Regions from separate parts of the Paenibacillus sp. AK121 genome, predicted to be linked through region 2. Evidence: riboswitches for the same ligand, from Rfam matches in the RefSeq annotation. Region 2 holds a riboswitch; each other region holds the start of a gene.
What was found. A riboswitch is a leader RNA that binds a small molecule or an ion and turns the genes downstream of it on or off. The one in region 2 is predicted to bind cyclic di-AMP.
Positions count from the first base shown of each region.

Region 1 (3,209 bases), on a different contig from region 2:
ATAGCATCCCCATTATACACCAGCTGTCATGGTATACCGAATCCTTTGTAAGGCTAAAACTTGCGAAAATGCTTCAGTTTTCGGTCATGTTTAAGAGAATATGTACGTTTACTTCGTCATCTTCACGGATACCCGCTTCATGATGTACTTCTCTTCAGCCGTGTAGGGCTTCACTCAATCACCAGCATAATTTTAATAGGACAGGTACATAATAGCTGAGAGCACCACTAGGTACCACTGCACGGAAAGGGGGAATACAAATGCGGTACAGGGGAGTGTTGCCATGTTTAGCACTGTTACTAGCATTTTCAAGTTTTCCCGTTCACGCGGACACGCCTTCCAACATTGGAACGCCCCATCCCAAGGAAGCTGTTGTCGCTACTTCGGTATATCAAAGTAAAGATCGAGCTACTCCAACATTAGCGATGCTACGAAAAAAGCATGCGGACATTTTTAAAATGTGCGGCCCGCACACCCGCCAAATTGCCTTAACCTTTGATGATGTGCCCGATTCAAGGTATACGCCGCAGGTTTTGGACGTATTACACGCAAATGGTATCAAAGCTACCTTTTTTATCGTCGGCCACCGTGCGGAAAAGCATCCGGGGATCATACGCCGTATCATCCGTGAGGGTCATGCTATAGGAAACCATTCCTATACTCATCCGGATTTCAGGAAGGCCAGACCAGAACGTTTTCGCCACCAGATTACAAAAACAGAACGCATTTTAGAAGCCAGTATAGGTTTTCGGCCCAGATTGATACGACCACCCTATGGTGAAATCACGGAGCCTCAAATCCAGTGGGCACGTCGTCATGGGTACATGATCGTCAATTGGAATGTGGACTCTCTAGACTGGAAGGGATTAAGCAAAACACAAATTCAGCGCAACGTGATCCCGGCTACCGGACCTGGCTCCATTATTTTAATGCATGCAGGTGGAGGTCAAAGTTCCAACTTGCAAGGCACTGTCCAAGCTTTGCCGGGTCTAATCCACTCTCTAAAAGCTAAGGGCTACAAATTTGTCACTGTCCCCCGGCTACTTCACACATCGGAACGAAAATAACAGTATGTCTAAGCTTCAAATATACCAACAACGTAAAAAGGCTGCCTTAACGAGCAGAATACTTCTGCTTGTAAGACAGCCTTTTTTAGCGATAAACAACCGGGCCTAATAAAAAGTTGTCCCAGTTATATGTTGTATGATAGATCAAGTTTACATAACTTATATTATGTTTAATTAAATCATACATAAGCACAATGCTATTTATCAATGACGTACAGTTTCACATTCTGGAAGCCGAAGTCGTTCACGAATGATTTATTGCCAGGGATAAAGATATCAATCCGCTTTCCGGTAATAGCACTGCCCTGATCACGGGCAACGGCCACAAAAGAATGGTCTGGCAATCCGGGATGGGAATAACCTGTAACTAGCACCTTTGTTCCCATAGGAATGACTTTCGGGTCTACCGCAATTGTACCTAGCTTAAGCGGATTGCCGTAATAATCGACCGCACCCCATTTGCCATTTTCATCAGCTGCGGCAGAATATGCTGTAGCTTTAACATCAACTACTTTACTGTATTTAAATGTTTTGCCCCATGCTTCAATTGTTGGCTTCTCATTCGCTGGTGCTTTCTCTGTAAGAAGCTGTGGCTTCGAATCCGAAGCCGCCTTTACACTTTTTTCGTCTGGCACTTTAATTTGCAGACCTGCATATATGTTGTTGGACGCAATATCCGGGTTAGCCTTCGTCAACTCATCTACTGATACCCCATAACGTTGAGCAAGCAAAAAGAAGGTATCGCCTTCTTTGGCAGTGTGAAGCGAAGCAGCATCTGCTACTCCAGCTGTCTGTGCCAGCCCTGCAATAGCTGCAGCAAGCACCGTAAATTTCATAGTTTTTCCAATATGTTTTAAATGTTTCAAAGATATGTACCTCCTCTGTTATGCCTGCGAAGTTAGCTGTCGGATTCGGACTCAGGAGAAGCCCTATGCTTGTGCAATTCACCCCTAGGCATATTCCACAACATCTCTATGATGCATTGGAATCATTGCCGTTGTTACGTCCCCCGCACTTCCCATGGTTTGAGCCCAGCACCTGAGTATTTATTATCATTACTGCTGCCCCGGTAAGTTTTGGCTTACTGCATAATATCACAATTTTGTAACCTTATCTGCATGAAAATGTTGGTAACCTTGAATATCATACTATACTCGTTACAATTTTGTCATCAAGAATCCGTTTTCTGTTACGAAAATATGGAGATATAGTGACAAAAAGAGAAAAGCCCTCCGTGAAACATCATCACGAGAGAGCTTTGTTAATATTTCATAAAAGCATTTTCTTACAGCACTTTAGCAAGAAAATCACGGGTACGGTCATGGCTTGGAGTACCGAATACTTGCTCAGGCGTACCTTGTTCTATAATTTGACCGTTGTCCATAAAGATGATTCGATCCCCTACCTCACGGGCAAAGCCCATTTCATGCGTCACGATCACCATCGTCATGCCGCCCTCAGCGAGCTTCTTCATCACGTCCAGAACCTCTCCAACCATTTCAGGGTCAAGGGCAGAAGTAGGCTCATCGAACAGCATTACGTGCGGCTGCATGGCCAAAGCACGTGCTATCGCAATACGTTGTTTTTGACCGCCAGATAACTGGTTTGGGTAGGTATTCTTCTTATCCTCAAGACCCACGGTCCGCAGGAGCTCCAGTGCAATTTTCTCCGCTTCTTTCCCCGACTGCTTTTTCACCTGCGTTGGTGCAAGCGTCAGATTCTGCAGTATTGTTTTATGCGGAAACAGATTAAAATGCTGGAAAACCATCCCCATCTTCTCCCGAGTCGCATTAATATTATGACCACGGGCCGTAATCGGCTCACCCTCAAACAAAATTTCCCCTTCTGTTGGCTGTTCCAACAGATTCATACAACGCAAAAACGTACTTTTTCCTGAACCACTCGGGCCGATAATGACGACTACTTCACCTTTGGCGATATCTATATCAATGCCTTTTAAAATTTCATTCTTACCGAATGATTTACGCAGTTGTTTAACGGTGATCACTGGCTCTCAACTTCCTTTCCCATAAACCCAACAGCTTAGATAAGCTGAATGTCATTACAAAATAAATAGCGGCTGCGATTACGAACGGACTCAAGCCTTCGTAGGTAATATTCTTAATGACCTGGGCTTGATAC
Region 1 covers NZ_JAHPJM010000021.1:11,036-14,244, forward strand. The annotation lists gene KSP24_RS23940 (polysaccharide deacetylase family protein) at 261-1,067, shown strand; gene KSP24_RS23945 (3D domain-containing protein) at 1,265-1,933, opposite strand; cyclic di-AMP (ydaO/yuaA leader) riboswitch at 1,940-2,109, opposite strand; gene KSP24_RS23950 (amino acid ABC transporter ATP-binding protein) at 2,353-3,075, opposite strand; gene KSP24_RS23955 (ABC transporter substrate-binding protein/permease) at 3,062-3,209, opposite strand, start outside.
Region 1: linked by a shared signal. The riboswitch ahead of KSP24_RS23945 (3D domain-containing protein) and the one ahead of KSP24_RS22750 (resuscitation-promoting factor) in region 2 are both predicted to bind cyclic di-AMP.

Region 2 (3,209 bases):
TCAGAATATTTTGATCAATCAGAAAGTTTTGTCCCAGACTCTTTTTGAACGAAAAACCGTGCCTTTGAATAATTTCCTTCGTACGCCGCGGTGTTGCTATATCTTGAATCCCTGTCATACGGATATCACAATCCTTCACTTTCGATTTGTGCCAGCGCGCTGGCAAATTCCTCACGACTGATCTGAAATACAGAGAGCCGCTTATGTAGCTGCTTTCCGTTACAATAGCCAATACCCAGTACATTCCCCAAGGCCATACGGCGTGCAGCAGCATTGGGGTGGGTAATAAGTCCAGCGTCAATCAGGTCCGCCATCTCAATCAGCGGTTCGGCGCCTTCCACTGTCGTATGTACCCGTGCGAGAGCATGTCTGATGGCTTCCGGGGAGGCATTCTCCACGCCAATATCCCCTTTGCGCGTCGCCTCTGCCTCAGGTATAAATGCCTGCTTGCAGCCGGGGACCTTAGAGGCGATAATTTTACGGATACGCTCCCCTGCATGATCGGGATCAGTTAAAATAATGACCCCCCGCCGTTCCTGTGCCAATGCAATTTTCCGCAGCGTCATTTTATTAATGGCTGAACCGCCAGTTTCTATCGTATCTGCTTCGACAGCACGGCGAATGGCTACCGTATCATCCCGGCCTTCCACCACGATCACTTCCTTGATCATCTTCGTTTCCCTCCACTGCTACACAGCAACATATATTATCTTTCCCTGCTTTTGAAAACAAAATAAGAAGAGGATATCCTCTTCTTAGCATGGTATAACTATGTTGTTAATACTATCGCATTGTCCTCAACATACACAACCTGTTTTAGTTGATTTCCGGCTTTACAGGTCCGATAACATATACGGTTTTACCGTGCTTACGACCAAATTGGTTAGCCCGGCTTAAACTCTCATAATACACATCGATTTTGTGGCCTTTAATCGCGCCACCGGTATCCTCCGCACGGCGGAAGCCTACCCCTTCAATATACACCCACCAGCCGATGGGAATTACATTCGGATCGACAGCGATGGTGCGTCCTTCCGTGACACGCGTGCCGGAGGCGGTACGTGTACCGATACCTGGCTCCTGGGCAGAGTACGCCGTCATGGAGACATTTTGTAAAACTTTTTTATAATTAAAATTAATACCTGCTTTACGGACAGCACTGCCCGAACTAACCTTTGTAGCCTTAACCGCATCTTTAGGGCCGATGGAAGCAGCTAGAACGACCGGTTTTTTCTTCGTTCCTACCGCAATTACCTTATCCACACGATTTTGTGCGACTTCCTTGTTGACCAGCTGTTTGGACACCAATTTCCCATCATGGTATACCTTTTGAACATGCTGGACTACCACACCCGATTTGCCACTTTGAATGACTCGATTATCGCCTTTATAGAGACTTGGATCTGCCGTTTTGATGACCTGATAAGGCACTTGTTTTTTCTGTTCGACCTGCTGTTTCTTCACACGGACGATTTTTATGTCCATGTTAGCTGAAACAGAGGCATCCAACGCAGGGTAAACTTTATCCGTTGATGATAATTTATAGCCCGAAGTGCGAATGGCACCCTCTACTGTATTTTCTGTTGTGTACAGCTTTTTCGTCTCATTGCCTGAGGATACTTTAACCTGATTGGCACGTTTAATGACTACGCGATCCCCATCTTGTACTGCTCCGTTTAGCGGCATGGAAATTGTATCATGCGGCTGAAGTGAAATAGAATGCTCATTGAGCAAATCTTGGAGCTTGGATTCCCGGGTTTCTACCGCAGATGCCTTACCATCGATGACAAAAAAGACTTGTTTTTTAGATTGCGTGTACATCAGAATTGAAATCATAATCGTTAGTGCGATTAGAAAAATAGCAACCAAAGCAGCCTGGCGCACATTCTCTTGCTTCCAACGTAATACGTAAGACATGCTGGATGAGCGTGACTCATGGGTCTCCTCTTTTCGGAAAATGCCCATTTCCTCCGTCCTCCTTACATAGCCCGCCGTCTGGAGTAAGACATAGTTGATCGTTGACGTGACTATAACAGATTTTCTACAAGACAAGCCCGTACTGCGACTGTCCTGCACCATGTACCCGTCTTCGCGGCATGCTGTCCTCCCCTGTTTAACCACAGTATGATGACAGATTTTCTTTTATTCACAACAAAAAAAGCCAAAGAAAGAGACTAGAGAGCTCTTTCGTGGCTTCCGACATGTGTGAATATGCGGGAAAACTTATGCACGAGATGGCTTCTCTCTTGTTACGCTTACGGGGTTAGCTGTCGGGTTCGGACGTAGAGAGTCGCCCTAGCTTAGGTCAACCGCTCATGGCGGTCGCCTTCACATTCACCCCGAAGACCCAGAAAGAAATCGAAATACGGCTTCTCTACCTGTTCAATCCCATCCGGGAAATGAATTTCGGTCGAGCCGGCTACTGAGAGATATTATCTCTTGCACATACACCGGACGTACTGTAAGCCATATCGGTTCCCCCGTTCCCTGTAAAAGGGACTCAGCGAGACTGGTTCATGAAATGATTTGTTGATGTTTACACTCAACAACAATTCACTGAAAAGATGATATCCTGTTTCCATGCATGTTGTAAAGCAGGTTTCAAGTACATTTCTCAAAATATTCGGTTAAAAAATTGTAATATTCTTGAGTTTCCTGCAACAAAATCATAATTAGCTCCGTCTATCTCTTTATTTTGATTGATTTCTTCGCTTTTTCACTGAATGTCAAATCGTTCCAAGGCATTTTGGGTCGTAATGGATACCAATTCCTCCACCGTAATTCCCTTAATTTGGGCAGCTGCCTCTGCCACCAATCTCACATGTGCCGACTCATTTCGCTTCCCACGAAACGGATGAGGCGTCAAGTAAGGCGCGTCCGTTTCAATAAGCAGACGGTCCAACGGTACCTGGGCCAGCACCTCTTTTGGCTGCTTGGCATTTTTGAACGTTATGGGCCCGCCGAAGGAAAGGTGGAAACCCATATCCAGCACCATTTTAGCTGTCTCCCAACTCCCAGAAAAGGAGTGCATGACTCCGCCAATCTCGCCCGCCTTTTCCTCACGTAAAATCCTCACAATATCTTCATGTGCATCCCGGTTATGGATAACAATTGGCATGTTGAGCTCACGTGCCAGGCCAATTTGATTTCGAAGTACCCGCTGCTGCACATCCTTTGGTGATGTATCCCAATAATAATCCAGACCGATC
Region 2 covers NZ_JAHPJM010000017.1:80,736-83,944, forward strand. The annotation lists gene rsmA (16S rRNA (adenine(1518)-N(6)/adenine(1519)-N(6))-dimethyltransferase RsmA) at 1-118, opposite strand, end outside; gene rnmV (ribonuclease M5) at 126-671, opposite strand; gene KSP24_RS22750 (resuscitation-promoting factor) at 817-1,965, opposite strand; cyclic di-AMP (ydaO/yuaA leader) riboswitch at 2,237-2,516, opposite strand; gene KSP24_RS22755 (TatD family hydrolase) at 2,717-3,209, opposite strand, start outside.

Region 3 (3,209 bases), on a different contig from region 2:
GGTTCGCCTCCTTGAGGTGAATATTTGTGTCAGTTTATTTGACTCTAATCTTATTTATATAATAATAGTTCAATTATTTATGTAATATATATTTACACTTTGAGCTCTTTCATGTCAAATTAAATAATTTTATCGCTTATATATGTTATATAAAGTTACATTAAAAAAATTATAATATTATTGTTTACAAATTGTTGCTGAGAGAGTATAATAAATCTGTTGCCTCAATACATTATGACATGCGGTCGTGGTGGAATGGCAGACACGCTATCTTGAGGGGGTAGTGGGCGTACGCCCGTGGAGGTTCGAGTCCTCTCGACCGCATTATGTGCAATACCCAGTTGAAAAAGCATCCTGACACGTTTTACGTGAAGGGGTGCTTTTTTCGTTAAATATTTTTCGTTATATCATTCTGTTACAGAAGCGGTCATATGGACAGCGGACCGCTCGTTAACTGTAATGAAGAAAGATGTCAGTTTTTCCGCAAAAGCTTCTCAATATCTCCTATAAGCTTATCTGGAGTGGTTTGCGGCGCATAACGCTTAAATACGTTACCTTCTCGTGTAATTAAGAATTTAGTAAAATTCCATTTGATCGCTTTGGAGCCTAATACTCCTGGAGCGGTGTGGGTCAGGTAGTGAAATAGAGGATGTGCCTGATCACCGTTGACATCTGTCTTGGCGAACATGGGGAAGGTCACACCGTAATTGATTTGGCAAAACTCGGAGATCTCCTCGCTGGAGCCCGGCTCTTGTTTGGCGAACTGGTTGCTGGGAAATCCCAAAATTTCGAGCCCCTGTTCATGATACTGGTCATATAGCTCTTGTAGCGCCTTGTACTGGGGGGTTAACCCACATTTGCTGGCAGTATTCACGATAAGTAGAACTTTCCCTTCGTATGTGGATAACGGAATTTGTACCCCTTGTAGGGTCTGTGCATCATATTTATATACGGTCAAGATATCCCTCCTCATTCAATATTCTGCAATTAAATTGTAAGCAACTCAACAAGGGGTTGCAAGTCCGGAAGAGTATACGGGCATTGGACCATTGTAAAATCGTCTTTTGTTCAAAACGGTAAATCGCACCTCAAATGGAGCTAATTGAGGTGTTTCTTCTCATAAAAACGGGTTCAATCGGTAATTATCTGGCACGTATAGCGTATTTTCTTTCCTTTTTGCAAATAAGGAGTAACTAAGCCATACACTACGCCAATATTGACATGCCTTTCATTTTCAAAAAGGGGTGAAATACAGAGTTTTAAAGAGATACGAGAAGCATAGCTGCCTTGTAAGCGTTATTCTTAATCTCCTATGCTCTAAAGGGTGGTTTATAGCCCCGCCGTTGAGCTTTACAGTCTTCCTTGCACGGGTGTATGATTCAAGACGTAATTTCAAATTAACACCAATGAAGCAACAACGAATTGTCTAAAGCGCTGAATTTTGCAGTTGCAAAAGCGGGGGAACCAACGAGTATGTACGGTTTTGCAAGCCGTGTGTGTCTCATGGGGTGAATTTTCCGGCCAAGTGCCGTAAATAGGGCGACTCTCACGTCCGAATCCGACAGCTAACCTCGTAAGCGTACAGGGAGAGGCAACAAACCGCCGTGTGCAACCATGGTTTATTTTATCATGGAATGTATGAAGCCGGAGGAAGCCTTTTTCCTTCGGCTTCTTTTTGTTGTCTTTTTATACCGGGAGAGGAGCTACTGATGGAAGGTCGGTTAATTATTGTCACTGCACCGAATGAAGCGGGCAGAAGTTTTGTGAAATTGCTTATGTTCAAAAAATTGGCGTTTGCAGTTCTCACAAATAGCACTCAGGAGGAACGACAGCTCAAAAAAATGGGTGTGGAGCACATTGTGCGCATCAATACCATGCAAGCGGGAAAATGGAATTTTCCTAGTAAAGAAATTGGGAGTGTGTATTTGTTCGAAAACAGCTTGAATTTGACTTGCCGTTTCCTGCAAATATGTCGGCCACTAACATCAGAATCGATCTATGTTATTACGCACGGCTGTAATCCGCAAGGAATTTATCGGGGATTGGGAGCGGACCATGTGATCTACACATTGAACGGAGAGGTGGGTTTCCTGCTGAACGGATAAGCACTTATAACATAGCTGGTTTATGATTTTATGATGGAATCAAAAGGACAATCTGAGGAGCGATACGGAGGATAGGAACATGATGGATTTATACATGCTGCTCGTAATGGCTGTGAGTTATGGAGTGATATTACTGTTTATACGCTGGTGTGATGCGCAGACCTCAAAAGGAGGGCGAAGAGGATGATCGTTGTGCTAGGGCTCACGGTTATTGTGTTCGTGTATTTAATCTACGCACTCCTGAATCCTGAAAAGTTCTAGTCAACTATAGGATCGAGCAGGCGGGAACAGCAGATCAAGAATGAAGCATCAGAGGGGCAGATTTTCGCAAACGTGTGCACTCAATGGATGGTCTGAAGCAGGTCTGTTGTTCCAAATGCAGGAGCATTTTAAGGAGGAATAGAGGATGGAGCTACTGCAAATTGGAATTGTGATCGTCATATTGCTGCTCTTGGTAAAGCCGGTGGGCACCTATATGTATCACGTATTCTCGAATGAACCGAATCGGACGGATCGGATTTTTAGTGGAACGGAAAAGCTGATTTATAGGGTTGTAGGCTTGAAGAAACAGGACAGCATGCGTTGGACCACGTATGCTATGAGTTTCATTGCAACCAATGTGGTGCTTGTGGGGATCAGCTACCTGCTATTGCGCTTGCAGGCTATACTCCCAGGCAATCCGGTTGGAAACAGTAATATGGAAGCATCATTGGCCTTTAATACGGTAATCAGCTTTATGACCAATACGAATCTCCAACATTATAGCGGTGAGAGCGGGCTTACGTATCTGACACAGATGGCGTTCGTCACGATGATGATGTTTACTTCGGCTGCTTCGGGGTTTTCGGTTGCTGCGGCTTTTATGAGGGGATTGACGCGGCGCGGTGAAGGGCTGGGTAATTTTTTTCAAGATTTTATTAAAGCCAACATACGGATTTTCCTGCCGCTTGCCTTTATACTTACGCTGGTGCTGGTGGGACTAAAAGTACCACAGACGCTACAGCCTACAGCGGATATTACGACTTTAAGCGGTACACAGCAGCAGATTGCTATGGGACCTATTGCCTCATTGGAATCCATCAAGCATTTGGGCACGAACGGGGG
Region 3 covers NZ_JAHPJM010000004.1:59,863-63,071, reverse strand. The annotation lists tRNA gene KSP24_RS09015 (tRNA-Leu) at 242-324, shown strand; gene KSP24_RS09010 (glutathione peroxidase) at 473-958, opposite strand; cyclic di-AMP (ydaO/yuaA leader) riboswitch at 1,423-1,596, shown strand; gene KSP24_RS09005 (hypothetical protein) at 1,710-2,105, shown strand; gene kdpF (K(+)-transporting ATPase subunit F) at 2,289-2,366, shown strand; gene kdpA (potassium-transporting ATPase subunit KdpA) at 2,512-3,209, shown strand, end outside.
Region 3: linked by a shared signal. The riboswitch ahead of KSP24_RS09005 (hypothetical protein) and the one ahead of KSP24_RS22750 (resuscitation-promoting factor) in region 2 are both predicted to bind cyclic di-AMP.

Region 4 (3,209 bases), on a different contig from region 2:
TAAATAGGGCATAACCCGCATAAGTCATCCAATTCGCCCAGTATGTTTGCTTTTTAACATAGTCGGTATAGGACGAAGGGGCCGAAAAGCTTTGGGTAAACGAGCGAACATCCCCGTCTTCAAAAGTAAAAGCCAGCGTAAGTACCGAGGCGCCGATTTTCTTTTCGTCCACGGTATATTTTAATCCACCTTCCCCCTCAGTGGTCGCGAGCTTCAATTCAGATGGCTTAAAGCCAAAGCGTTTGATCCATATTGCTGCAGCCTGTTCCTTGGCTTCGAGCGTCATGTCACCCTCAGCTACACGTACAAGTCTGCTTCGTGCTTGTTCATCTGTAGAAACATCAGCCTGTGTGTAATTGGTGCTGGAGGTGATCCGTTTAAAGCTAACGACCTTCCCAGTGGATAAATCCACATGGATTTGCAGCTTGCCCTTCGCTGAGGAGTCAGGCAAATCAACCCGAAAGGTTTCATAAGGATAATTTTTTTTCCATGTACGATCGTACTCTTGAACCAATTTTTCTCTGGATAAATAACCGTACAAATCTGTTTCAGCCTGATAGGTTACGACGGGCTTCTCTGGCTGTGATTCCGTATAGCCCAGCTCGGAACGGGCAAAGTCCAGGGCGTGTATGACCGCTTCTTGTTTGCTGATGACCTTTGCATTCATCAATGATTCCGGACTTGGATTGCTAATTGAGGGAATAAGCAATTGAAAGATAAAAAAGCAAATCAGGCCAACCCCGCCCAGCAAGCCTAATTTTTTGAAGTTGGCCGTGAGCACGACCGGTTTCCCGATAGGATTCATGAGTTTCCTCCTTAATCTGTAAATAAGAACATCCATTAAAGATATCATACTGCACAGGTTCCCGCCAACAGACCAGCGATATTCATGAAAATAGAGTGAAAGCACTTTAAAGTTTTAATAAAATTAGATAAGCTGTGATTAATCGATGTCTATTCGCGAATTAAAGCCAATTTCACGTTTTTTCGGCGAAATCGGTTTTGTGATCTGGATAGAGAAGGATTATAATCTTGAGGCAATGCCTATGAAATATATGGGTAATGATATACATTTAAGCCGAATTTCTATGAGAAAACGGGGGAACCATGTTACTGGGGTGAATTTTACAGCCGATCCTGATGGACCGGAAGTGTAAATAGGGCATACTGTGCTGTCCGAATCCGTCAGCTAACCTCGTAGGCTGTGGGCAGGAACCAAGTCAGGCACTCGGTTTTCCGGTGTCTTTTTTTGTGTGTATAAAAGTGTTTGGATTGGTTAGACCGCTGCGGGTTCAGATTATTCTTCCAATTGCAGTTATCCCCGGATTTTTTTGATTGTATAAACCCTTTAATGGTTAAAATCCGGAGATAAAGGCAAACGCTTCGCTTCTTCAGAACAATTCTGCCCCCTTCGCTGCTGCTCGCCAATAGCACAGGGAGCCGAGTAGTGTTTGACATGCATTCTTCCTGTATTCAGGGAATGCTAATTATAGCTACTTAAGGTTTGGAAAATCAAAAAAATCAGGGGCAACGACGATCGGAAGATAAATGGAACGCGTAGCGGGCTTACACCGTATTAAGTCACTGTTTTTATAGTTTTAAGGATTAGGAGAGAAGTGATGAATAGATGAATCCCAATGCACGCTGGCTTCGGCTTTCTCCACCGCAGATATTCGTTGCAGGCTTTGCCATTATCATTCTAATAGGTAGTTTATTGTTAATGCTGCCCATCTCTAATACAACAGGAAAACCACTTGCGTTTATAGACGCTTTGTTTACTGCCGCATCCGCGACCTGTGTAACCGGACTTGTCGTTAAGGATACAGGGCTCTTTTTTACAACCTTTGGTCAAATCGTTATCGTTGCGCTGATCCAGATCGGTGGTCTTGGCTTTATGACCATGGCTACCTTGATCGCGCTGGTGTTCAAACGTCGCATTTCCTTGCGGGAGCGCCTTATTTTGCAAGAAGCGATGAATCAGACCTCTGTCGAAGGAATTGTTGGATTGATCCGCAAGGTGCTATGGTACTCGCTGATGATTGAGGGCGTATGTGCAGCTATTTTTTCGATTCGCTGGTCATTTGATATGCCTGTCGGCAGGGCGATTTATTTTGGAATTTGGCATGCCATTTCCATGTTTAATAATGCTGGTTTTGATTTATTCGGTGAATTTCGCAGCCTGACAGGTTATGTATATGATCCGATTGTTAATTTTACAGCCATGTTTCTCATTATTTCGGGTGGTATTGGTTTTGTAGTGATGTCAGACCTGGCAGATTATCGTAAGCGTAAGAGACTATCCTTACATACCAAGGTGGTACTCAGCATGACAGCTGCTCTGATTGTCGTCGGGACGCTCGTCATTTTTGTATTTGAGTTTACGAATCCAAAGACGCTTGGTTCGCTTGATTGGGGTGGTAAACTGCTGGGTTCTTTATTCCAGTCCGTTACTCCACGTACCGCAGGTGCCAACACGCTGGACATTGCAGGCTTGCGGCAGGCTACGCAGTTTTTTATCATCATACTTATGTTTATTGGAGCTTCGCCTGGCTCCACTGGGGGCGGGATTAAGACCACTACATTTGCCCTGCTCATTGGAGCGGTGTTTTCGATGCTGCGGGGACGGGAAGATATTGTGCTGTTTCGGTACCGACTTGCGCAGGCACGAATTTATAAGGCTTTGACCATTACCTTGCTGGGGCTGCTGTTCGTGATTGGGGTGACGATGATTCTGTCCGCAACCGAAGATCATCATTTTCTAATGATCTTGTTCGAGACAGTGTCTGCATTTGGTACAGTAGGGCTGTCTATGGGGCTTACACCTGATTTGTCAGTTGTAGGCAAGCTGGTGATTACTCTGACGATGTTTGCAGGCAGGCTGGGTCCACTCACGCTAGCTTATGCACTGGGACCGAAAAAGGGTAAGGAATTGTATCGTCATCCAGAAGGTAAAATAATTATAGGGTAAGGGAGTTTTCGAGTAGATATGAAAACGCAGCAGTTTGTAGTCATTGGCCTGGGACGGTTTGGCTCAAGCCTGGCTTTGCAATTGGTGGATATGGGGTGCGAGGTGCTGGGCATTGATCGGAATGAGGATGTTGTAGACAGTATGAGTGAGATCCTGACACATACTGTCGTGGCGGACGCTACAGATGAGGATGCGTTGCGGTCACTGGGCATCCGTAATTTCGATTGCGGCATTGTTGCAA
Region 4 covers NZ_JAHPJM010000006.1:226,053-229,261, reverse strand. The annotation lists gene KSP24_RS13510 (CPBP family intramembrane glutamic endopeptidase) at 1-805, opposite strand, end outside; cyclic di-AMP (ydaO/yuaA leader) riboswitch at 1,067-1,219, shown strand; gene KSP24_RS13500 (TrkH family potassium uptake protein) at 1,628-2,968, shown strand; gene KSP24_RS13495 (potassium channel family protein) at 2,987-3,209, shown strand, end outside.
Region 4: linked by a shared signal. The riboswitch ahead of KSP24_RS13500 (TrkH family potassium uptake protein) and the one ahead of KSP24_RS22750 (resuscitation-promoting factor) in region 2 are both predicted to bind cyclic di-AMP.